Regions from separate parts of the Aeromonas sp. MR16 genome, predicted to be linked through region 1. Evidence: riboswitches for the same ligand, from Rfam matches in the RefSeq annotation. Region 1 holds a riboswitch; each other region holds the start of a gene.
What was found. A riboswitch is a leader RNA that binds a small molecule or an ion and turns the genes downstream of it on or off. The one in region 1 is predicted to bind cyclic di-GMP.

Region 1 (7,938 bases):
CCAGATGCAAGTGGCCCTGTGCAACGCCGATGGCTGCACCCTCTCCGACAAGAAGGAGATAGTGGTGGCCGACACGGACGGCAGCCACCTGGCGCCGCTCAATGCGCCGCTGCAAGAGAACAACAAGCCTTATACCAACAAGTCCGGCAAGGTGGTGGGGGCCTACTACGTGGAGTGGGGCGTCTATGGCCGCAAGTTCACCGTGGACAAGATCCCGGCCAAGAACCTGACTCACATCCTCTATGGCTTCACCCCCATCTGTGGCGGTAACGGCATCAACGATAGCCTCAAGGAGATCTCCGGCAGCTTCGAGGCGCTGCAGCGCTCCTGTGCCGGTCGCGAGGACTTCAAGGTCTCCATCCACGATCCCTGGGCCGCCGTCCAGATGGGGCAGGGTAATCTCACCGCCTTCGATGAGCCCTACAAGGGCAACTTCGGCAACCTGATGGCCCTCAAGAAGGCCAACCCCGACCTCAAGATCCTCCCCTCCGTGGGGGGCTGGACACTGTCCGACCCCTTCTATTTCTTCAGTGACAAGGCCAAGCGCGACACCTTCGTCGCCTCCATGAAGGAGTACCTGCAGACCTGGAAGTTCTTCGATGGGGTGGACATCGACTGGGAGTTCCCGGGCGGACAGGGTGCCAACCCCAACCTGGGCGGCCCGAACGATGGCGCCACCTATGTGGCGTTGATGAAAGAGCTGCGCGTCATGCTCGATGAGCTGGAAGCCGAGACCGGTCGCCAGTACGAGCTCACCTCGGCCATCAGCGCCGGTGGTGACAAGATTGCCAAGGTGGACTATCAAGCGGCCCAGCAGTACATGGATCACATCTTCCTGATGAGTTACGACTTCAGTGGCGCCTTCGATCTGAAGAACCTGGCTCACCAGACCAACCTGTTTGCATCGAGCTGGGATCCCGCCACCAAGTACACCACCGACAAGGGTGTCAAGGCGCTGCTCGGTCAGGGGGTGACGCCGGGCAAGATAGTGGTCGGTGCGGCCATGTATGGCCGTGGCTGGACCGGGGTCAACGGCTACCAGGCCGGTAATCCCTTCACCGGCACCGCCACCGGCCCCGTCAAGGGCACCTGGGAGAATGGCGTGGTGGATTACCGCGACATCGTCAACAACCGCATGGGCGCCGGCTGGGAGCAGGGGTATGACGAGGTGGCCGAGGCTCCCTACGTCTTCAAGGCCAGCACCGGCGAGCTCATCAGCTTCGACAACGATCGCTCGGTCAAGGCCAAGGGGCAGTACGTGCTGGCCAACCAGCTCGGCGGCCTGTTCGCCTGGGAGATCGATGCGGACAACGGCGACATCCTCAACGCCATGCACGAGGGGCTCGGCAATGGGGACGGCGGCACCACGCCACCGGTCAACAAGCCGCCGGTGGCCAATGCCGGTAGCGATCTGAGCGTCACCGGCCCGGCCGAGGTGACCCTCAATGGCAGTGCCTCCCATGACCCCGAGAACGGTGTGCTGAGCTATAGCTGGAAGCAGGTTTCGGGCCCGCAGGCTTCCCTGCTCGATGCTACTCAGGCGAAGGCCCGTGTGGTGCTGGATGCCGTCAGTGCCGACATCAACCTGGTGTTCGAGCTGACCGTCACCGACGACCACAACCTCGTGGCCAAGGATCAGGTGGTGGTGACCAACAAGGCGCCGCAGCCGAACCTGCCACCCGTGGTGACAGTGCCGGCCTCCGTCAGCGTCGAATCCGGCAAGCAGGTGACCATCAAGGCCACCGCCTCCGATCCGAACGGTGATGTGCTGAGCTACCAGTGGAGCCTGCCAGCGGGTCTCACCGCCACCGGTCAGAACAGTGCGACCCTGGTGGTCACAGGCCCGAGCGTGACTAGCGATACCACCTATGACTTGACCCTGGTGGTCACCGACGGGGCACTGGACGCCAGCGCTGGCACCCGCCTGACCGTCAAGCCAGCGAGTACAGGTGGCGGCTGCGAGGCAACCGATCCCGATGCAGCCAACTGGCCGGCCTGGAGTGCCGGCACCGTCTACAACACCAATGACAAGGTGAGCCACAAGCAGTTGGTGTGGCAGGCCAAGTACTGGACCCAGGGCAACGAGCCAAGCCAGAGCGCCGATCAGTGGAAGCTGGTGAGCCAGGTGCAGCTCGGCTGGAATGCCACTGTGGCCTACAACGCCGGGGATCTCACCAACCACAACGGACGCAAGTGGAAGGCCCAGTACTGGACCAAGGGCGATGAGCCCGGCAAGGCATCGGTCTGGGCCGATCAGGGGGCTGCCAGCTGCAACTGATTGCCATCAGGAATGGGGCCTGGGCCCCATTCCTTTCTCCTGTGGCGCTTTGCGGGCTGACCTCAGCTCGGGGCGGATAAACCGCCAGCCATGGCCATCAGCGTGAATCTTGTTGACTCAATTAATCATTTTTTCATTAAGATGAAAAAATATTTTCATCTTAAAAATACCGTCCAAATAGTGATTTTGACGGTTGATATCCGGTCTAACACCGAGCTTAACCCTGCCTGTATGGCATTTGTTGATATAACACATAGTTAAGCTCCCGTTCAGTAATTTGCAGTGACTGCGCCGATAGAGAATAATCGCGGCGCACTACTGATTAATTTGTGTATAAGGGCAAACCGGTTGAAAAGCCGGGACGCAAAGCTTCCGGTCTAAGGATCCATGATCTAGGACAGCGGGGCCGCCACAGGTCGTATCGATCTTCTGCCAAGGGAAGATCCTGCCTCATCTACTGGTTGCCTTGTCCTTATCGTATTGACTAATAACGAAAAAGGATTACTCGCCATGCAAAGTCCATCCCCCGCGCTGCCGACCTCTTTGGTTGGCGCTCTGTTTGTCTCCCCTTTATGCCGCCACTCCTGGCAGACCCCGCCTCGGCTGGGGTGAAACCCGGCTCGCCATCACCGAGCTCAACCCGTCCGCTCACGCCCCGCCGGTCAAGGAGATCGCCGCCAGTAGCAGCAGGAGGAGGGGGTTGAACTCTGTGCTCATGTCAACGCAATAACAACAACGAGCCTGCCACCCGGGCAGGCGCAAAAAATAGGGAAATAACGCGATGCAGATGAAAAAAAACAAGGTAAATCTGGCGATGCAGGGGGGCATGCTCGCCCTGCTGGCGGCAGGGTGGGTGCCGCAGGCTCTGGCCCAGCAGAACGCCATCACCGGGGAGTGGCGCAAGGATCAGACCAAGCCACGCCTTTACAGCCAGGCGGCCTGGGTCGACGGCTTCGTCTTGCAACTGCCGCTTGGGGCGACCTTCGCCCCCCAGATGACGGCCTGGGACGAGAACGATGGGGATCTCAGCGGCCGCATCAAGCAGCTTAGCGGCGTGAACACCCAGCAGGTCGGCAGCTATCTGGCAAAATACGAGGTGCGGGATAACGGCCTGCCCGAGATGGGGGGCTATCAGAAGGTTGGCGCAAGCACCACAACCTTCTCATTGCCCGTCACCGTCTATGATCCCGCCGTGGCCGTGCCGAGTGAGCTCAACAAGCTGGGTAGCCTCTGGCAGGAGAGCCCCACAACCACCGGTCTTCTGCGTTTTATCCCCGGCCAGAGCCTGAGCCGAACGATCCGTATCGCCTCAACCGAGCACCCCCTGAGTGGGGACGAGCTGGAGATCACGACCTTCAAGGTGCAGGAGGGGATCTGGGGCGGCAACAACCGTCAGTTCAGCCTGCGCCTCACCGACATCGAGAGCGGCGAGCCAGCCTACGAAGGTAGCGTCTTGCTCGTATCAGGCAAGCAGTTGACCCCGACCGCCCCCATCAAGCTGCGGGCCGATCGGGACTACGAGTTCATCCTGACCTATCTGACCGGCCAGTTCGAACAGGGTTTTCGTGCCAACGAGGAGGGGGAACTCTGGTTGATGGCCGAGGGGCAGCAATCGCGCGAGGCAAACCCCTATGCTTTGGTGCTGCCCGATCCTGCCAACCGGCTGGCCTTCGATCCCGGTTTCAACTCTGCCCTGAAGCAGAAGCTGCTCAGCAGCCGGGGGGAGCAAGAGGCCCTGTTGATCGGCAAGGTGCCGGGTCCGCAGCCGGTGGCCCTGAGTTATCGCATCGCCAACCCCGAACTGGTCAGTCTGCAACTGGTACCGGGAGCGACCCAGGATCGGCTGGTGCTACAGGGGCTGGCAGAGGGTGAGACTACCCTCGAGATCCTGGCCGATGATCGTCTGGTGGATCAAGTGCGATTGTTTGTTACCAGCCCCAAGGAGGTCAGCGTCTCCTACAGCTACATCGCCTTCCCCGGCGAGCGCCAGAGTCACCTGTGGGACGATGGTGCCATCATCATGGCGGACATGAGCCGACGTTTTGCCCCCTACAACATCCGCCTCAGCTGGGTGGACAACGGCGTGCTGGTGCACGAATGGGACAAGAATGGCGATGGTCAGGCCTACGAACCCAGTGCTGTGGAGCTAACGGCGCCGCTACAGGAGGGCTGGATCCCGAACGCGGATCGGGTCTTCTCCAACATCTATGTGCTGCGCGGCTACAAGGATGACAGCAAGACATGCAGCTACCAGGGGAATGGTCTCTCTGTCGGTTTGGGGGCCACAGATGGTGCGCCGCGCGCGGGCTATCGATACGCTTGCCCTGGCAACCTCACCGTCCATGGGCAGTCGTTGACCCTGAGCCACGAGCTGGGCCACAACCTGGGGTTGGCACACACGGGAGACGAGCCTTATCGGATGAGCAACATCATGACGGGAGGGCGGTTTGAGGGGGTCTTCTTCGGTTACCAGTGGCGCACCATGCACCAGACCATAGAGGCCAGGATCGCGGCTGGTGATGCGGGGGTGAGCGAGCGCAATGACGAACCAGAGCTGCCGCCACCTGCGGTCAATCTGCCGCCCCTGGCCAACGCCGGTGGCGACATGAGCACCACGGGCCCGGCCGAGCTGGTGCTCGATGGCGCCGCCTCCCGGGATCCGGAGAACGGTGCCTTGCGCTACCAATGGCGCCAGGTCGTCGGCCCACAGGTGACGCTGAGCGATGCCGACAAGGTGCAGGCCAGAGTGAACCTCGGGACCGTCTCTCAGGATACTCAGTTGGCGTTCGAGCTGACCGTCACCGACGAACAGGGACTCGATGGTTCGGATCGGGTGGCGGTGACCCACCAGGCGCCTCCTCCTAACCTGCCCCCCGTGGTGACAGTGTCTGCGCCAGCCTCTGTGCAGGCGGGCAAGCAGACAAGCATTACCGCCAGTGCCACCGACCCCAATGGTGATGCACTCAGCTACCAGTGGACAGTGCCGGCCGGCCTCAGTGCCAGCGGCCAGAACAGTGCGACCCTGGTGGTCACGGCCCCGAGCGTGACGGTCAACACGGATTATGACCTGACGGTCACCGTGACCGATGGCGCCTTGGATGCCGAGGGTCAGACCCGGCTCACCGTCACCCCGGCAAGTGGCGGCGGTGAATGCAGTGTCACCGATCCGGAAGCGGCCAATACCCCGGCCTGGAACGCCAGCACCGTCTACAACGCCGATACCAACGTGAGCCACAACCAGCTGGTATGGCAAGCGAAGTACTGGACCCAGGGCAACGAGCCAAGCCAGAGCGCCGATCAGTGGCGGCTGGTGAGCCAGGTGCAGCTCGGCTGGAATGCCGGTGTGGCCTACAACGGGGGAGACATCAGTACCCACAATGGCCGCAAATGGAAAGCCAAGTACTGGACCAAAGGCAACGAGCCGGGCAAGCACGATGTCTGGCTGGATCAGGGTACTGCCAGCTGTAACTGATTACCCGTCCCCCATGGAATGGGGCCCTGGCGCCCCATTCCTTTTTCCACTCCTGTTTCAGCCTGCGGCCATGCCGCAGCGCGACAACCAGAACCGATTCTCAGGCCGGGTGCTTGGTGTAGGACCGAGCCTCCGACGTCCATTTTGTAATGATTCCTGCAACAGGGCATGTGGACATGCCCCTAAAAATGAGAACCATAACAATGAAAAAAACACAGTTAGCTAGTCTGATCATGGCCGCCTTGGCGAGTGGCCCCTTGCTGGCCGTCGTTCAGGCCCCCACTTCCTTGCCCTTCAATACCCAGCCACCGACCAACGATCTGCAAGGCACGCTGGCGGCGCAGGTGCAGTTTGCCCAGAGCCAGATCCTGCCGGCCCATGTCGCCGAGGGAGACAGCCAGCCAAGGCTCACGGCCCAGCGCAAGAGCCTGCTTCTGGTCAGGCCCTTGCAAGCCGAGAGCGCTGTGCCGATGATGGTGACGGCGCGAGATGGTGCGGGGCAAACGCTCGGCACCCTGGCCCTGGCACCGCCTGAGCAGTTGCCGAAGACGGCCTATTACCTCGACGGCTCGCCGGAGGAGGGGGTCGACTTCACGCCGGGGCCGGGCAGCAGTGGCCTCATCAACAGCAGCAGCGAGCTGGCAAAGCTGAGTGACCCCGCCGGTGCCTTCCTGCTGAGCCGCTTGCAGCCCCATGCCCTGGTGACCATCCAGACCGCCGATGGACGCTGGGTCAGGGATATCCATCTGCCGGGCGGCGCCGCGTTGGAGGGCAAGATGGTGCGCTTGGTCTCCAACGCCGGTTACAACTCGACCCTTTATTACAGCGGCCGTCAGGTGACGCTCTCCCGTGGCCAGACCCTGCAGTTCAAGTTTGTGGGCGGCCAGTGGATCCGGGACGGGGAGCTTGAGAACAACGGCATCCGCTATGCAGTCGATGCCTGGAGCGCAGTGCTGCCCGCCGACTGGATCCAGCCAGGTATCAGCCTGCAACTCAGCCAGGGCGGGCTCAGCGGTGAGCTGACGGACTTGCAGATCGGTGCTCCGAGCGAGCTGCTGATCCACACCATCGACATCGGCATGCTGACCTCCCCCCGCAACCAGTTCGCTTTTGCCGGGGATCCCGAGGCGCACCGCGAGTATTTCCAGACGGTGCCCACCAGCCGGTTGATCGTCAGCCAGTACGAGCCTCTGTCCTTGGCCGAGGTGATGCTGCCGGATGGCACCCTGCTCACCGATTTCGATCCCGGCCAGGGGGGCTGGCACGAGGGCACCATGCGCCAGCGCATCGGCAAGGAGCTCATCTCTCTGGGCATCGACAACGCAAACTACGGCATCAACAGCACCGCCGGCGAGGGGGAGAGCAGCCACCCCTATGTGGTGGCCCAGCTGGCGGCCCACAACAGCCGCGGCAAGTACGCCAACGGGGTTCAGGTGCACGGTGGCTCGGGCGGGGGTGGCATCGTCACCCTCGACAGTTCCCTTGGCAACGAGTTCAGTCACGAGGTGGGTCACAACTATGGCCTCGGCCACTATGTGGGGGGCTTCGCCGGCTCGGTGCATCGCAGCGCCGAGGCGGCCAATTCGAGCTGGGGTTGGGATGGGGACAAGAACCGCTTCATCCCCAATTTTGGCGCCAGCCGCAACGGCCAGAGTGCTTGTCTCGATGGCCAGTGCCAGGCGCCCTTCGACGGTCGGCCGTTCGGTTTCGACGCCATGGCGGGGGGGGCCCCTCTTTCCGGCTTCAACCGCTTCACCCTCTACACCCCCAACTCGGCCGCCATCATCCAGCGTTTCCTCGAGAGCAAGGCGGTGTTCGATGCCAATTCGCCAACGGGGTTCAGCAAATGGGATGCCGCCACCGCCGCCATGAAGCCCTATGAACACAGGGTAGAAGTGCTCGAGCAGGTCAACGCCCCGATGAACAGCCTCGATGAGACGAAACTGGCGGCTTTGCTGGCGGAGTATGACCTGGTCAGGGTGGCCATGTGGGATGGCAACTGGACCCGCAATATCCAGCCGCCCCCCGCCTCGGCCGCCAATGCGGGCCGCATCCTGACCCTGGATCACGGGGCCAGCTACAACAGCGTGCTCTTCATCAATGGGCAGCAGATCACCGTCTCCCGTGGCTTCAAGAAGAGCTACACCTCGGACGGTAGCCGCTGGAATGAGGGGCCTGTGGTGGATCT
Region 2 (7,938 bases), on a different contig from region 1:
CGTCTGTCGCTTCGCGTCACCGGTCTGGTCTAATCCCCGCGCCATCGACGCCGAATAAGCGCCAGTCGTTGACAACAAAGGGCTCCCTGACGGGGGCCCTTTGCATTTTGGCCTCAAGCGGATTTGCGACGTAAAACAGCGACATAGCGACGCTGTTGGCGGTAAAAACAGCTAACTGTCTGAATTTTGACTAAACGCTCCAACCGGCGAAAATTTTGGGTTGACAGCAAAGCGGGTGATGCCTATCATGCGCCTCCGTTGCCAGAGATAACTTTGGTAGCGCCGAGGTGAGTTGGGGTTATAGCTCAGCTGGGAGAGCGCTTGCATGGCATGCAAGAGGTCCGCGGTTCGATCCCGCGTAGCTCCACCAAATTCTCCTCGAACAATCTGGAATCCAAGGGGTTATAGCTCAGCTGGGAGAGCGCTTGCATGGCATGCAAGAGGTCCGCGGTTCGATCCCGCGTAGCTCCACCAGATTCCAAATTGACAATGCAGTATCCAGGGCAGTGCGGTGTGTATCACCCAGGCCGACCTTTGTGGGGTTATAGCTCAGCTGGGAGAGCGCTTGCATGGCATGCAAGAGGTCCGCGGTTCGATCCCGCGTAGCTCCACCACTATTTCGCAATGAGGCAAGCGGACGCCAGAACCGATTGTCTAAAGAGTAAAGATTTTGGGGTTATAGCTCAGCTGGGAGAGCGCTTGCATGGCATGCAAGAGGTCCGCGGTTCGATCCCGCGTAGCTCCACCAATATTTCGCAGTAAAACAAGCGGCCGCCAGAACCGCTTGTTCAAAGAGTAAAATTTGGGGTTATAGCTCAGCTGGGAGAGCGCTTGCATGGCATGCAAGAGGTCCGCGGTTCGATCCCGCGTAGCTCCACCAAATACTGAAGGCCACCGTTATCCCGGTGGCCTTTTTGTTTGTTCAGGCATTTGTTTTTTTCATGGCTAACGCCTCTTCATTTACAAATCAAATGGCCTAAATGAGAAAGCCCGCGACTGTCGCGGGCTTTTTTCGTTATTCAGAGCGAGTTATGAGGTGTGCCGGCGGCGCCAGGCCAGCGGCAACAGGGCCAGCAGCAGGGCACCCATGGCACCACCCCCGCTGCCACTGCTTGGCTCCCGCAGCTTGAGGTCGACGATGATGGGGTCGTGATCCGAGGCGCTGAACGGGTTGTCGGACTTGATCATGTCGCCGGTGAAGCCACGACCGTACTCGAACAGGTTGCTCTCGTAGGAGTTGATGTGCCAGTCGGCGACCGCGATCACTCGCTTGGCCAGCGCCGGGTTGGCGAGGGCGTAGTCCAGGGTGCCGAGTTCGGCCTCATAGCTGTAGGAGATGGCCTTGGCCTGATTGAACTTGACGTTCAGATCCACCAGACCATAGCTCTTGCCCACTTCCTGGCCTACTTGCTCGTAAGTCTGCTCGCCGAGGAAGGTGTGGGAGGCGGAGCGGATCTTGCGATCGCTGCTGGCCGGCGCATAGTCGGTCAGCACCCGGATCGGGTCTTCCTTGGCGTAGGAGTTGAAGTCCCCCACCAGCAGCACCTGGCCCGGCAGCTTGTTCACCACTTCCCCCAGCACCTTGGCGGCGCTGACCCGGAACTCGGTGCACTTGCCCTGCAGATCCGCAGGCTCGGTCTTGCCATCTCCATTCTCGTAGCAACCCGATCCCTTGGATTTCAGGTGGTTGACCACCAGGGTGAGCGGCTCGTTGCCACCCGTGACTGTGAAGCTCTGCACCAGGGAGTCACGCTGGCCGGCGGTCTTGGCGACGCCACCTGTGATGTAGCGCTGCTCGGGCAGCTGGATCAGGCTGGCATCGCCGCTCGGGGTCAGTTTGGCCGGACGGTAGATCATGGCCACCATGATGGCGTCGCCACCGAAGAAGCGATCCTGACCGAGCAGGGCCTTGGGCAGGCTGACGAAGGCGTAGTGCTGGCTGACGTCTTTCTGCTGGGCGTTCAGGCTCGCGACCAGGTCGCTGATGGCGGAGTGATCGTCGAAGCCATTGTTCTCCATCTCCATCAGGCCGAGGAGATCTGCGTCCATCTCGGTGATGGCGTTGACTATCTTGGTGCGCTGCTGCTGGAAGTCGGTCAGATCCTTGGCGCCGCGGTTGCAGCCCTTGGCGCTGTCCGCATCCGCCTGATCCACGCAGAGCACGTTGAGGGCGCCGCCCACGCTGGAGTGGCTGGTGAAGTAGTTGAGCACGTTGAAGCTGCCGATACGCAGGTCAGTGCCGGCGGTGCGGGCCGGGGCGCTCTGGCGATCGTTCTCGTCGGTGCGCAACAGATCCCCCGCGGTGATGGCCTGCTCTTTTGGCACTATCAGCCGGTATTCGTTGTAGCTGTAGCCGACCAGGGCCTCCAGGTTGACCGGCGCATCACCGACGCGCAGGTAACCCTGCTCCGGCTCCCAGGCCGGCAGCCAGGGCAGTTTGCCGTCGGCCGCCTTGAAGTCGGATTCGAGGAACACCCGGTTACCGGCATTGGTTTGTGCCAGTGCCTTGGCTTCGTCGCTGCCCGCCACGTGCAACTGGGTCGGCTTCATCAGTGGCGCCAGGTGGGAGAGCACCAGGTTATTGCGCTTGGCGGCGTAGTCGTAGCTGAAGTTGCGGCTTATTTTGAGCTCACTATCGGCATCGAGTCGCACCCGCATCCCCTCGTGGCGCTCCAGCGCCCGGGCCAGGGTTTCCCCCTCCAGCACCCGCAGCGCCGTGGCGGCCGGGGCACTGCCCTGTGCCACGACCTGCAGACGCGCGCTGCCGCTATCGAAGACAGGCTTGAGCTGGGTGTGGTTGAAATACTCTTCGACCTTGGCTTCCAGACAGATCACGGCACCCGGCTTGATGCCCGGGTATTTGGTCGCGAAATTCTTGTCGTTCAGGTAGACGAAGATGCCGTCCGAGGTCTGGGGGTTGCCATCCCCCTGCAGGTCCTGCAGGTAGAAGCCCTTGTTCAGGCTCTCGCCGAGGGCGGAGACCACGGCCTTGACCGAGACGCTCTGTGTGCTTTCAAACAGATCATCCGGGATCAGCGGGCTCTTGTCGCCACTGCCTTGAATGGCGGGGATGGGGGTGAGGGCATTGTCGGCCGGGCAACTGAAGCCGGCGGCATAGACAGACGGGGACGCAAGGGCGAGCCCCACGGCCAGCGACAGCAGGGTAGGTGTTCCTTTCATGGGTATTCCTTTTTTATTTTTGCCAGTGTTTCCATAGCCTTGGCTCGTTGACCAAGGGCGCGCATTGTCACATTTCTGGCAGTTCATACCAGTGAGCCAACGCACATTACTGGGAGACAAAAGAGGCCGATTTCATTTATTTGATCTGGCTAACAAGTTGAAATAACTGACAAATGTGTCACTTGGTGAAAGTGGAAATACTGTGATCCCGCTGGCGTTTACATATTTCTCTTCGAGAACAAAGATTGAGCATCTGCAACTTGCTTCCTATACTCGCCCTGTTCCTCACGGAACCCAGGTAAAGGGCAAACCGGCAGCGATGCCGGGACGCAAAGCCTCCGATCTGCCCCTTCGGGCCAGATAGCGGGGTTTCCCCGGGTGACATGAGGGTATGTGGCCCGTCCATGGCCTGTCGTCGACCCTTCTCCCCTGTTGCTATTGCGCTTTGCCCGGTCTTAAAAGCCAAGACAAAACAAGGAAGATAAAACAATGCAACAGACCTTCAGGCCCAGCAGGCTTGCCATGCTGGTTGCCCTCGCGGCCATGCCCGCCTGGGCGCACGCCGCTTATCCCGTCTATCAGGCTGGCACTGCTTACAAGGCTGGCGATGTCGTCAGCAACGTCGGCAACCTCTACGAATGCAAAGAATTCCCCTACTCCGGTTGGTGCGGCGCCTCGCCCTACCACTATGCCCCCGGCGTTGGCGCCGTCTGGGCCGATGCCTGGAAACCCTTCAGCGACGGTGGCACCGCGCCGGCCCTTGGGCTCGCCATCAGCTCGCCCGCCGTTGGTAGCGCTTTCAACGAAGGCACCCCGGTGGCCCTGGCGGTGAGCCTGAGTGGCAACAGCAGCGGCCTGGTCAAGGTCGAGTATCTGATCGATGGCACCCAGGTGGCGCTGAGCAGCGCGGCCCCCTGGTCGGCCAGCTGGGTGGCGAGCGGCGTCGGTCCCCATCAGCTCAAGTCCCGTGGGCTGGACAAGGATGGCAAGGTCTTGAGCGAGGCCAGCGTCAGCTTCAATGTCAGCGCCGTGGTGGCGCCAGAGGCGCCCAAGGTGAGCATCAGCAGCCCGGCCGCTGGCGCCAAGCTGACCCTGGGCCGCGCCGCCACCGTGACGGCAAATGTGACTGACGCCAACAACGACGTGGCCAAGGTAGAGCTCTTTGTGAATGGCCAGAAGGTGGGTGAAGACAGCAGCGCCCCCTGGCAACTGAGCTGGACGCCGCAGAACAAGGGCCTCACCGGCCTCAAGCTGGTGGCCACCGACAAGGCCAATCTGGTCGGTGAATCGAGCCAGGTAGATGTGCAGGTGGAAGAGGCTGCGCTGCCGCCTACCGGTGGCAACCTCTCCTGCGACGTGCGCCAGGTCTACCGCGCCGATGGCAGCGAGTGTATGGGGGATGACCATGCCCGCCGCGTCATCGGCTACTTCACCTCCTGGCGCACCGGCAAGAACGGCCTGCCCGCCTACCTGGTCAGCGACATTCCCTGGGACAAGATCACCCACATCAACTATGCGTTCGCCGGGGTGGACGAGCAGAGCCACCTGATCAAGGTGGACGATGCCGCCACCAAGATGACCTGGCAGGGCATTCCGGGCGCCGAGATGGATCCCGAGTTCGCCTACCAGGGTCATTTCAACCTGCTGTCGAAGTACAAGAAGCAGTATCCGGACGTGAAGACGCTGATCTCCGTGGGGGGCTGGGCCGATACCCGTGGCTTCTACACCGCCACCACCAAGGGTGACTGCTCGGTGAACACCGCCGGCATCAACGCCTTCGCCGACTCGGCGGTGGGCTTCATCCGCCACTACGGCTTCGACGGGGTGGACGTGGACTATGAGTACCCCACCTCCATGAAGGATGCGGGCAACCCCAACGACTTCCCGCTCTCCAACCAGTGCCGGGCCAAGCTGTTTGCCAACTACGAGGTGCTGATGAAGACCCTGCGTACGCGGCTGGACAGCGCCGGCACCGAGGATGGCCGCAAGTACATGCTGACCATCGCTTCGCCGGCGTCGGCCTATCTGCTGCGCGGCATGGAGAACTTCCAGGTCACCCGGTATCTGGATTACGTCAACCTGATGACCTATGACTTCCACGGCGCCTGGAACAACTTCGTGGCCCACAACGCCGCGCTGTTCGACAACAAGGCAGATCCCGAACTGGCCCAGTGGGGCGTCTACAGTCAGGCCCAGTACGGCGCCATCGGCTATCTGAACGCGGCCTGGTCGGCCCACTACTTCCGTGGCGCCCTGGCGGCCGGCAAGATCAACATAGGGGTGCCTTACTACACCCGTGGCTGGCAAGGGGTCACCGGCGGTACCCATGGTCTCAACGGCAAGGCGGCCCTGCCGAGCCAGAGCAATTGCCAGCCGGGCACGGGGGGCAGCACCATCCCCTGCGGCAACGGCGCTGTCGGCATCGACAACATCTGGCACGATCTGGACAAGAACGGCAACGAGGTCGGCGCCGGCGCCGTGCCCATGTGGCATGCCAAGAACCTGGAGCACGCGGCCAGCCTCGGCATCACCACACTGCCGAGCTATGGCACCGCCTGGGGTCTGGATCCCAACAACCCGGCGGACGTGATCCAGGGCAAGTACGTGCGTTACTACGACGACAAGGCGCAGGCGCCCTGGCTGTGGAACGAAGAGAAGAAGGTGTTCCTCTCCACCGAAGATGAAGAGTCCATGGGCAAGAAGCTGGACTACATCGTCAAGCGCGGCCTGGGGGGCGTCATGTTCTGGGAGATGGCGGGGGACTACGACTTCGACGCTGCCAAGAACGAATATGTCATGGGCAGCACCCTCACCAGCCTGGCCTACGACAAGTTCAGCAAGGCGAGCAAGGCCAGCCTGAAGCAGAACGATCTGCCGGTCCCGGCCGCTCAGCTCGACATTGGCGTCAGCCTCTCGGGCTTCAAGGAGGGGGATTCCAACTACCCGATCAACCCGACCCTCAAGCTCATCAACAAGTCGACCCAGACCATACCGGGCGGCACCCGCATCGAGTTCCTGATGCCCACTTCCACCTCTGACACCATCACGGATCAGAGCGGCATGGGGCTCAAGGTGGTGGAGAGCGGCGGCAACCAGAACTCCGACGGCATCGCGAGCGAGAAGGACTTCCACAAGGTGGCCATGACGCTGCCGACCTGGAAGGCCTGGACACCGGGCTCTGACGTCGAAGTGGCCATGACCTACTACCTGCCGGCGGCGGGGGTGCCGAGCGGCATACGCCTCGTCAGCGGCAGCCAGACCATAGGCCTGAAGTCCGACTTCCCGGCCTTGGCCGAGGCGGTGCTGGGCAGCGGTGATGGCGGCACCGGTGGCACGAGCTGCAGCAGCCAGAGCGTCAATCCGGCGGAGTACAATGCCTACCCGGCTTGGCCGCGCGGGGATCACGCCAACGGCAACGATCGTATGACCAATGGCAAGGCCGTCTGGCAGGCAAACTGGTGGACCAGCAGCGAACCCAAGGCGGGTGACGGCAGCTGGAAGCTGGTATGCAACTACTGATGTGGCGAAGCGGCATCTTTCTGATGCCATGTAGAGACGACCAATCCGGAGCTCAGGCTCCGGATTTTTTATGAGATGTGGCTGGTGCAGCCCCGCTCGATGGCGTGGCCTTTTCAAGGCACCCGGGCCCGATGGTCATCAGATCGGCACGGAGACTCTCAAGCTTCGCGGTAAGCGCTTCAAAAAGGTGTGGCTATTCAAGATGTTCGTTCTAAAGTAGCGGTAACAGGCACGGGGTTGGTGTTGCCGCCAATTCAAGGACCCATGCCGGCAAGGAGAGGCCGCTGCGCGGAATGACGCGGCCATGCAAGCGCAACAAGGACGAGGTTTCCCCATGCTGTCGTATTTTCTGCGTCGGATGCTGCTCATCATCCCGACCTTTCTCGGAATCACCCTGCTCGTCTTCAGCATCACCCGTTTCGTGCCGGGCGGCCCGGTGGAGCGCATGATGCTGCAGGCGCAGGTCTCCCAGAACGAGACCGGGCGCTCCAGTGGCAGCAAGGGGGCCCAGGCGCTCTCCGACGAGCAGATCGAGGAGCTCAAGGCCTTCTACGGTCTGGACAAGCCCATGCTGATCGCCTACTGGGAGTGGCTGCAGAAGCTGGCGGTGCTGGATCTGGGGGAGTCGACCCGCTACTACGAGCCGGTGTGGGGCCTCATCAAGGACAGGCTGCCGGTCACGGCCTTCTTCGGGCTGGCGACCTTCCTGCTGAGCTACGCCGTCTCCATCCCCCTCGGGGTGGCCAAGGCGCTCAGGCATAACAGCCGCTTCGACTCCTTAAGCTCCATGCTCATCTACATGGCCTATGCGCTGCCCGCCTACGTGGTGGGGATCTTCCTCATCACGGTGTTTGCCTTCCACCTGGAGTGGCTGCCCATGGGGGGCTTCCCGGGGGACGAATTCGATTCGACGCAAGGGGCCTGGGAACAGATCCGCGTGTTGTTCAGCCACGCCCTGCTACCGCTGATCGCCTACGCCATCGGCGACTTCGCCATCCTCACCATGACCATGAAGAACAGCCTGATGGAGAACCTGTCGGCGGATTACGTGCGCACCGCCGTGGCCAAGGGGCTGCCGTTTCGCAAGGCGGTCACCCATCACGCCATGCGCAACAGCCTGATCCCCATCGCCAGCCATTTAGGGTCCGTGCTCACCGTCTTCTTCGGCGGGTCTTTTCTCATCGAGACCATCTTCAACATCGACGGCATAGGCCTGCTTGGCTACGAGGCCATCGTTGA
Region 3 (7,938 bases), on a different contig from region 1:
TCGAGCATGGCCTGGATCAGTGCGTCAGGAATTTCCTCCCCCGCGGCGTTCCTGGCGTAGCGCTTGAGCCAGTCCGCATCGTCCAGCAGGCTGTCGCAGAACATGGACTGGGTCTCGGCATAGGCCATGGAGGTAGGCGGAAACTCCTGGGAGAAGCAGGGCGCGTTGCCGGTGACGTTGGCAAAATGCGCCGCATGGCCCCCCTCGTGGAACAGGGTGTTGAGACCGCTCCAGCCGCTGCCGACCTGGGCCGGATCCGCCAGGCTGGTGAAGTTGACCACGGCGGGCACCCACTGACCCTCCTGCCAGAAACTCGGCACAGGGCCGTGGCAGAAGCCGTTCTCATATTTCCCCTCCCGGGTCAGCAGATCCAGGGTCAGGGTCGCGTCTCGGTACTGGATGCCGAGCCGGCGGAAGCTCTCGACCCAATCCTTCAGCGCGCGCGCGAACGGCACATAGGGATCGAGCTGGCGGGTCACGTCGCCACTGACGCTGTAGCGCAGGTTGTGGGGCAGGAGCGCCGCCTCCCCCTTGGCCGCTTTCAACTCGGCCAGACTCTGGTGCAGGCGCAGCTCGGTGCGGGCGATGAAATCATCGAGCACGGCGAACAGCTGCTCCGGGCTCATCTGCTCGTTCTTGCGCACCTTGTACTCGAAGTAGTCCCGATAGCCCATGGCGCGGGCGAAGCGGTTGCGAAGCGCCACCACCTCGAGGAAGCCGTTGTCCACCACCCACTGCTCCAGGGTATGGAACATGGCGATGGCGCTCTGACGTACCGGCTCGCTCGCACTGGCGGCCAGCGCCGTGCTGGCGGCGGGCAGGCTGCCGACCACCGTCTGGCCCTGCTCGTCCAGCAGGCTGAGCTTGAGCTCCCGACGGCGGGCAAAGAGCGCCGCCTCGGCGGCCACCAGCTCGTCCATCAGAGCGGCGGCGGCTGGATCCTCGATCACGTTGCATTCGAAGAAGGCTACCCAGCCAGCCAGGCCGCGCTTGAGCTCGGTCTCTTCGGCCTGAGCCTGCATCTCGCGCAGCACCGGCAGCCGGGCCGGGTTGGCACAAAACGTCTTGTAGGCCTGTTCGGCGGCGGTAAAACCCGCCTGATCGTCGCTGGTGCCCATGTAGGTGGACCAGAACAAGTCCTCCTTGCGCCTGTGCACCTGCAGATAGTCGGCGTTGAGCTGGTTCAGGTAGTTCCTGGCAATGGAAGTCATAAGGTCCCTCTTGTTATCGGTGGCGGCTGAGCCGCTTTGCCTTGTGATGATGCCCGGCCGTGGCCGGACAAGGGGCGCCGGGATGCGCCTCACCACGCTATCAAAAGCCGTTATCCATGTCTGTAGCACCGGCGACCCTGACCAGGCCCTGTCTCACGAGGTCTTGCTCACCGGCAATAAACAATGCATTAGATTTGCATGTTAATTAAGCGAAAGGGGGGCATCCGCCCAAAGTGGGCCATCCAATAGCCATTTAAAAACAGAAAGTTAAGTATTGGCTCTACTCCGACGAGATCAAGCTGTAAAGATTTACACTTAATAATTTAATCAAAATAAGACATGATGGCACCGCGTCGTCAAACGCGACGCAATGACCCTATATGTAGTCATTTGGCAAACTGGTTGAAAGGCCAGGACGCAAAGCCTCCGGTCTAAAGACGTCTCGTCCAGGATAGCGGGGTTGCAGCACCGTATTTCGGGGAAGGCCCCAGCCAACTTGACTGCCCACATCTGTCGAACAGAGGAATGTATGGCAGCAAAAACTCAACTCAATCACCTCGCGGCGGCGCTCGCGCTGCTGGCCAGCGGCGGCGTACTCGCCCATGGCTATATCAATCAGCCGGAGGCACGCAACTATCTGTGCAAGACCGGCGGCAACAGCCAGTGTGGCGCCGTCCAGTGGGAGCCCCAGAGCCTGGAGGCGCCGTCCGGCTTCCCCAATGGCGGCCCCGCCGACGGTCAGATCGCCTCGGCCGGCCACCCGCAATTCGGTGAGCTCGACGTTCAGACCAGCGATCGCTGGACCAAGCGCCCGGTGCAGGCAGGACCCTTCGCCATCAGCTGGAGCTTCACCGCCAACCACGTGACCCGCAACTGGCGTTACTACCTCACCAAGCAGGATTGGAACCCGAACCAGCCGCTGACCCGGGACTCCTTCGATCTGAACCCCTTCTGCGTCATCGACGGGGGCATGGTACAACCACCCAAGCAGGTCACCCACAACTGCACCCTGCCGGCCCGCACCGGCTATCAGGTGATCCTGGGAGTCTGGGAGGTGGGTGATACCGCCAACAGCTTCTACAACATGATCGATGCCCAGTTCGATGGTGGCACCCAGCCGCCGCTGACCTGGAGCCAGGGCGGGACCATCTACCCCTCCACCGATCTGGTGGCCGGCGACAAGGCCAAGACCCGGGTGTTCGACGCCAACGGCGAACGCACCGATCTGCAGACGGTGCTGACCATCGGCTCCTCCGAGCAGGGTCAGAAGAACAACTGGGCCCACGATCTGGCCGCCAAGATCAATACCGAGCAGAGCCAGATCCGTGCCGGCCAGCAGGGCACCGATGGCCAGTTCAACCCGGTTTACGGGCAGAACCCCATCTACCTTAAGGCGGGCAGCAACCTGCAACGGGTCGAGGTCCAGCTCGAGCAGCAGCAGCCTCCGGTGAACGACAGCATCAGCGTGAGCGGCCTGGAAAGCGAATACCTGCTCGACAACGGCAAGGTCACCCTGGCCTTCAGCGTCACGGCCCAGGGGGATCTCGCGGTCACCAACACCCTGTATGACCATGGCGGTGCCGCCAAGGGACAGACCAGTGCCGACATCAAGGACAGCAGCCAGAGCTTCACCATGGCGGTCAGCGGCCTGAGCGCGGGTCACCACCAGCTGGTGATCGAAGGCAAGCCAAAGGCAGGCGGTGCCTCCCTGCAGCAAACCCTGGACCTGATGTTCAAGGATCCGGCCAGCGGCGGCGACTACCAGTACCGCTTCCCGGAGGGGTTGAAGTCCTATGTGGCCGGCACCAAGGTGTTGCAGCCCAAGAACGGCAAGACGTATCAGTGCAAGCCCTACCCCTACAGCGGCTGGTGCACCATCTGGACGAGCTCGGCCACCCAGTATGAGCCCGGTGTGGGCACCAACTGGCAGGATGCCTGGACAGCCCTGAACTGAGCTCGCAACTCCTGAACAGAAGAGGCCCGAGCGGCCTCTTTTTTTGTGCCTGTTATCCGGGATCCCGGTGCCTTGAGCACCGCGAGCGCCCCTGTCGGACAAACACTATGACGCAACACTACTATGACCCCCTGAGTCGCCTGCTGCACTGGCTGATGGCCGTCGTCATTCTCTACGCCACCCTGGCCGGCTATCTGATGCACCTGGTGATCGACAGTCACCCCCGGTTGTTCCAGTTTCTGTCGGTGCTGAACATGTCGATGGCCACCCTGATAGCCCCACTCTTCCTGCTGCGCTGGGGCTGGCAACATCTGAGGGCTCCCCTGCCCGAGAATGGTGCCAACCATCATCACGGATGGGTCAAGCTGGCTCATGCCCTGCTCTACGGGCTGATGTTCGTCGTGCTGCTGAGCGGCTTCCTGATGCTGGAGCAGGATTACTCCCTGTTCTGGCTCTACCCGATCGCCAATCCGATCGACAACCCCGAGGTCAATGCCTTCTTTTTTCGTGTTCACCGCCTCGCTTGCCTGTCGCTGGCCACCCTGGTCATGCTGCACGTGGTAGCGGCCCTGTACCACCACAGGATCAAGGGCGATCGCACCCTCTACCGCATGCTGGGGCCCCACACCGGCAAATAGGCCGACGGCGTCTCGTAGCGGAGACAGGCTTTCCATCGATGGCTGACAAACAAACAGGGAGCCATATGCTCCCTGTTTTCTCATCTCGCGGCAGGCATCAGATCTGGTAATCGAGCTGCGGTTCGTTTCCCATGGCCCGCGCCTGAATATCCGCCAGCGCCAGCTCTGGGTTGCACAGCTGGATGAACTGCCAGGCAAAGTTGTGCTGGAACTGCCCCTGCTTGAGGCCGATCCAGGCGGTGTGGGGCGCAAACAGCCGGCTACCGTCGAGCTGCACCAGCCCCTTGTCGCGCTGGGCGTCGAACGCCATGTCCGCCAGTATGCCGACCCCCATCTCCAGCTCGACATAGGTCTTGATGACGTCTGAATCCTGGGCGGTCAGCAGGATCTGCGGCGCTATCCCCGCCTCGGCGAAGGCCTCGTCCACCCGCGCCCGGCCGGTCAGACCCGATTGATAGGTGACGATGGGCCAGTGCGCCAACGCCGCCAGGGTCAGATCCCGCTCGGCGGTCAGGGGATGCTGCTCGGGCACCACTATGTTGTGGTGCCAGCGGTAATAGGGGAAGGCCACCACCCCTTCGCTGCGATCGAGCTGCTCGCTGCTGATGCCGATGTCCACCTCGCCGGTCTGCACCAACCGCACTATCTCCTCCGGGCTGCCCTGGCGCAGCTCCAGTTGCACCAGAGGAAACTGCTCGCGAAACGCCTTCACCACCCGTGGCAACGCGTAGCGCGCCTGGGTATGAGTGGTCGCCACCAACAGCCGGCCCGAGTCGCGGTTCGCGAAGGTGCTGGCCAGCTTTCGGATGTTGTTGGCATCCCCCAGGATGCGCTCGGCGATCACCAGCAGCTCTTTGCCCGGCTCCGTCATGCCGAGCAGGCGCTTGCCGTAGCGAATGAACAGCTCTAGCCCAAGCTCTTCCTCCAGCTCGCGAATATGGCGGCTGACCCCGGACTGGGAAGTAAAGAGGGCGTTGGCGACCTCGGTCAGGTTGTAGTCCCGCCGGGCCGCCTCACGAATAATGCGTAGTTGCTGAAAGTTCACGTCATCGCCTCCTGCGCTGACCGGCCGCGTGGGGTTGACCCCGCGGCCTTGTTATCTGTTTCAAGCCTGAACTCACTCGATGGATGCACAGCGCCCTAGATCTGGTAGTCCGGATAGAGCTGGGCCTGCCTGGCCACCAAGCGCACCCCTTGACCCGGCGTCAGCGCACGGGCCGCCTCTTTGCTCAATTCGACCTCATAGTGAGCCCCTTGGGTGTCACCTATGCCCCGCAGCTCGACCCGGATCCGCGGCCCCATGGGCAGCAGACGGGTGATGGTGGCGCTGATGCCGCCGATCGCCTCCGCCGGCAGAATATCCAGCTCGTGGGGACGCACATAGGCGATGGCCGCGCTGCCCTGAGCCAAGTGAGATGCCGCCGAGCCACCCAGTCGCTGTTCGCCGATGCCGAGCCCCTGCTCCGCCACCCGCCCGCGGAACAGGTTCACGCTGCCGAGGAAGCTGTGCACGAAGGAGCTGGCCGGCTGGTCATAGACCTCGGCCGGGGTGCCTATCTGCTCGACTCGACCGGCATTCATCAAGACGACTCTATCCGCCACCTCCAGCGCTTCCTCCTGATCGTGGGTCACGAACAGGCTGGTGACGTGCAGCTCGTCGTGCAATTCCCGCAGCCAGCGGCGCAACTCCTTGCGCACCTGGGCATCGAGGGCACCGAACGGCTCGTCCAGCAGCAGCACCTTGGGCTGCACCGCCAGGGCGCGAGCCAGGGCAACTCGCTGACGCTGGCCGCCGGAGAGCTGGGTCGGATAACGCTCGGCCACGTGGCTGAGCTGCACCAGATCCAGCAGCTCCTTGACCCGGGCGCGGATGGCGGCTTCGGCCGGGCGCTCGCTGCGCGGTTTGACCCGCAGGCCGAACGCCACGTTCTCGAACACCGTCATGTGGCGGAACAGGGCATAGTGCTGGAACACGAAGCCGACGTTGCGCTCACGCACGTGGAGCGCCGAGGCATCCTCCCCGCGGATGATGACGCTGCCGCTGTCGGCCTGCTCCAGCCCGGCGATGATCCGCAGCAGGGTGGTCTTGCCGCAGCCGGACGGGCCCAGCAGCGCGACCAACTCGCCGTCGTGAAAGTCGAGGTTGATGTCGGCAAGGGCCGCGAACTGATTGAAATGCTTATTGAGTTGTTGAACCTGAATGCTCATGGCTGCCTCGTTGAAACTGTGTAATCAGTGAGATTTGGTGGGCTGACCACGCAGCCGGGCTAACAGGGTTTCCCCCAGCAGGGTGAAGATCCCGAACAGGGCCAGCAGGCTGGCTACCGCGAAGGCGGCGCCAGTCTGGTACTCGTTGTAGAGGATCTCGATGTGCAGCGGCAGGGTATTGGTCTGGCCGCGAATATGGCCTGACACCACAGACACGGCGCCAAATTCCCCCACCGCCCGGGCGGTACAGAGCAGCAGGCCATACATCAGGCTCCAGCGAATGCCAGGCAGGGTGACCCGCCAGAACATCTGCAGCCCGCTCGCCCCCAGCATGATGGCGGCTTCTTCCTCTTCCGGTCCGCGCGCCTCCATCTGTGGCAGCAGCTCACGCACCACGAAGGGCACGGTGATGAAGGTAGTCGCCAGTATGATGCCCGGGGTGGCGAAGATGATCTTGATATCGTGCTCGCTCAGCCAGTCGCCAAACCAGCCGCGGCTACCGAACATCAGCACGAACATCAGCCCCGCGATGACAGGCGACACCGAGAACGGCAGATCGATGATGGTGATGAGCAGTTGTCGACCAGGGAAGCGGAAGCGGGCTATGGCCCAGGCGGCGGCTAGCCCGAACAGCAGGTTCAGCGGCACCGAGCAGAGGGTCACCAAGGCGGTGAGCCCGAGGGCGCTCAGGGCATCCGGCTCACTGATGGCGTGCCAGAAGAAGGTCAGACCCGGGGACAATGCCTGGATGAAGACGGTCGCCAGCGGCAGCAGCAGCAGGGCGGCGAACCAACCGAGGCCAAGGGTGATGAGCAGCCACTTGACCCAGACCGGCTCGCGGGTCACGGGTTGATGGGTCACTACCAAGGTCACTTGCGGTGCCTTGTCGAGTGCAATGCTGGATGCGGTCATATGCGGCTTCCTCCGATACGGGCCCAGCTCCAGGCCTGCAACTTGTTGATAATCAACAGCAGAATAAATGAGATGAGCAGCATGACGGAGGCGATGGCGGAGGCCCCGGCGTAGTCATACTCCTCCAGGTGGCTCATGATCATCAGCGGTGCGATTTCCGACACCATCGGCAAATTGCCGGCGATAAAGATAACGGAGCCGTACTCCCCTACCGCCCGGGCGAAGGCCAGGGCAAAACCGGTGAGCAGCGCCGGGATCAGGGTCGGCCAGAGCACGCGGACAAAGGTCTGCCAGCGGTTTGCACCCAGGCTGGCGGCGGCCTCTTCCTGCTCTGTCTCCGCCTCGCGCAGCACAGGTTGCAAGGTGCGCACTACGAAGGGCAGGCCGATGAAGGTCAGCGCTATCACCACTCCGATGGGGTTGTAGGCGAGCTCGATGCCAAAGGGCGCAACCCACTGACCTATCCAGCCGTTGGGGGCGAAGATGGCGCAGAGGGCGATACCGGAGACGGCGGTGGGCATGGCAAACGGCAGATCGATCAGTGCATCCACCAACCGGCGACCGGGGAAGCTGTAGCGCACCAATACCCAGGCCAGGATCAGCCCAAACAGGCTGTTGAGCAGAGCCGCGATAAAGGCAGCTCCAAAACTCAGACGAAAGGAGGCCAGCACTCGCGGGGAGCTGATCACCTGCCAGAACTCGGCGGCATTGAGATTGTTCACGGCGAACAACACCAATGCGGAGAGCGGCAGCAGCACCAGTATGCTCAGATAGAGCAGACTGAAGCCGAGGGTCGGGCCCAATCCGGGCAGGACGGAATAAGAACTTAATCGCATAACACTTCCGTTTGTTATAAATAACTTTCGATGTAGCGATTCTGCTCACTCCCGCCAGGTGCAACAAACACCAATATCGCCTTTGCTAATTACTTTTTTGTATAACAACGGCGGAACAAGGCTTTTAGAGCGATAAATATAAAAAAAGGTCTTTTATATAAATAAAAGACCTAACTAAA

Region 2: another riboswitch for cyclic di-GMP. It lies ahead of MM194_RS16195 (glycosyl hydrolase family 18 protein); the one in region 1 lies ahead of MM194_RS11440 (carbohydrate-binding protein).
Region 3: another riboswitch for cyclic di-GMP. It lies ahead of gbpA (N-acetylglucosamine-binding protein GbpA); the one in region 1 lies ahead of MM194_RS11440 (carbohydrate-binding protein).

Annotation. Positions count from the first base shown of each region.
Region 1 is NZ_JAKZFK010000013.1:723-8,660, reverse strand. Features, by position in the region: gene MM194_RS11445 (glycosyl hydrolase family 18 protein) at 1-2,278, shown strand, start outside; cyclic di-GMP riboswitch class I at 2,607-2,692, shown strand; gene MM194_RS11440 (carbohydrate-binding protein) at 3,060-5,750, shown strand; gene MM194_RS11435 (M66 family metalloprotease) at 5,948-7,938, shown strand, end outside.
Region 2 is NZ_JAKZFK010000024.1:52,498-60,435, reverse strand. Features, by position in the region: tRNA gene MM194_RS16225 (tRNA-Ala) at 295-370, shown strand; tRNA gene MM194_RS16220 (tRNA-Ala) at 399-474, shown strand; tRNA gene MM194_RS16215 (tRNA-Ala) at 539-614, shown strand; tRNA gene MM194_RS16210 (tRNA-Ala) at 673-748, shown strand; tRNA gene MM194_RS16205 (tRNA-Ala) at 805-880, shown strand; gene MM194_RS16200 (ExeM/NucH family extracellular endonuclease) at 1,030-3,180, opposite strand; cyclic di-GMP riboswitch class I at 3,475-3,557, shown strand; gene MM194_RS16195 (glycosyl hydrolase family 18 protein) at 3,703-6,699, shown strand; gene MM194_RS16190 (ABC transporter permease subunit) at 7,034-7,938, shown strand, end outside.
Region 3 is NZ_JAKZFK010000052.1:4,619-12,556, forward strand. Features, by position in the region: gene MM194_RS21320 (M3 family metallopeptidase) at 1-1,211, opposite strand, end outside; cyclic di-GMP riboswitch class I at 1,594-1,679, shown strand; gene gbpA (N-acetylglucosamine-binding protein GbpA) at 1,741-3,165, shown strand; gene MM194_RS21330 (cytochrome b/b6 domain-containing protein) at 3,273-3,803, shown strand; gene cbl (HTH-type transcriptional regulator Cbl) at 3,901-4,848, opposite strand; gene MM194_RS21340 (sulfate ABC transporter ATP-binding protein) at 4,944-6,011, opposite strand; gene cysW (sulfate ABC transporter permease subunit CysW) at 6,036-6,923, opposite strand; gene cysT (sulfate ABC transporter permease subunit CysT) at 6,920-7,759, opposite strand.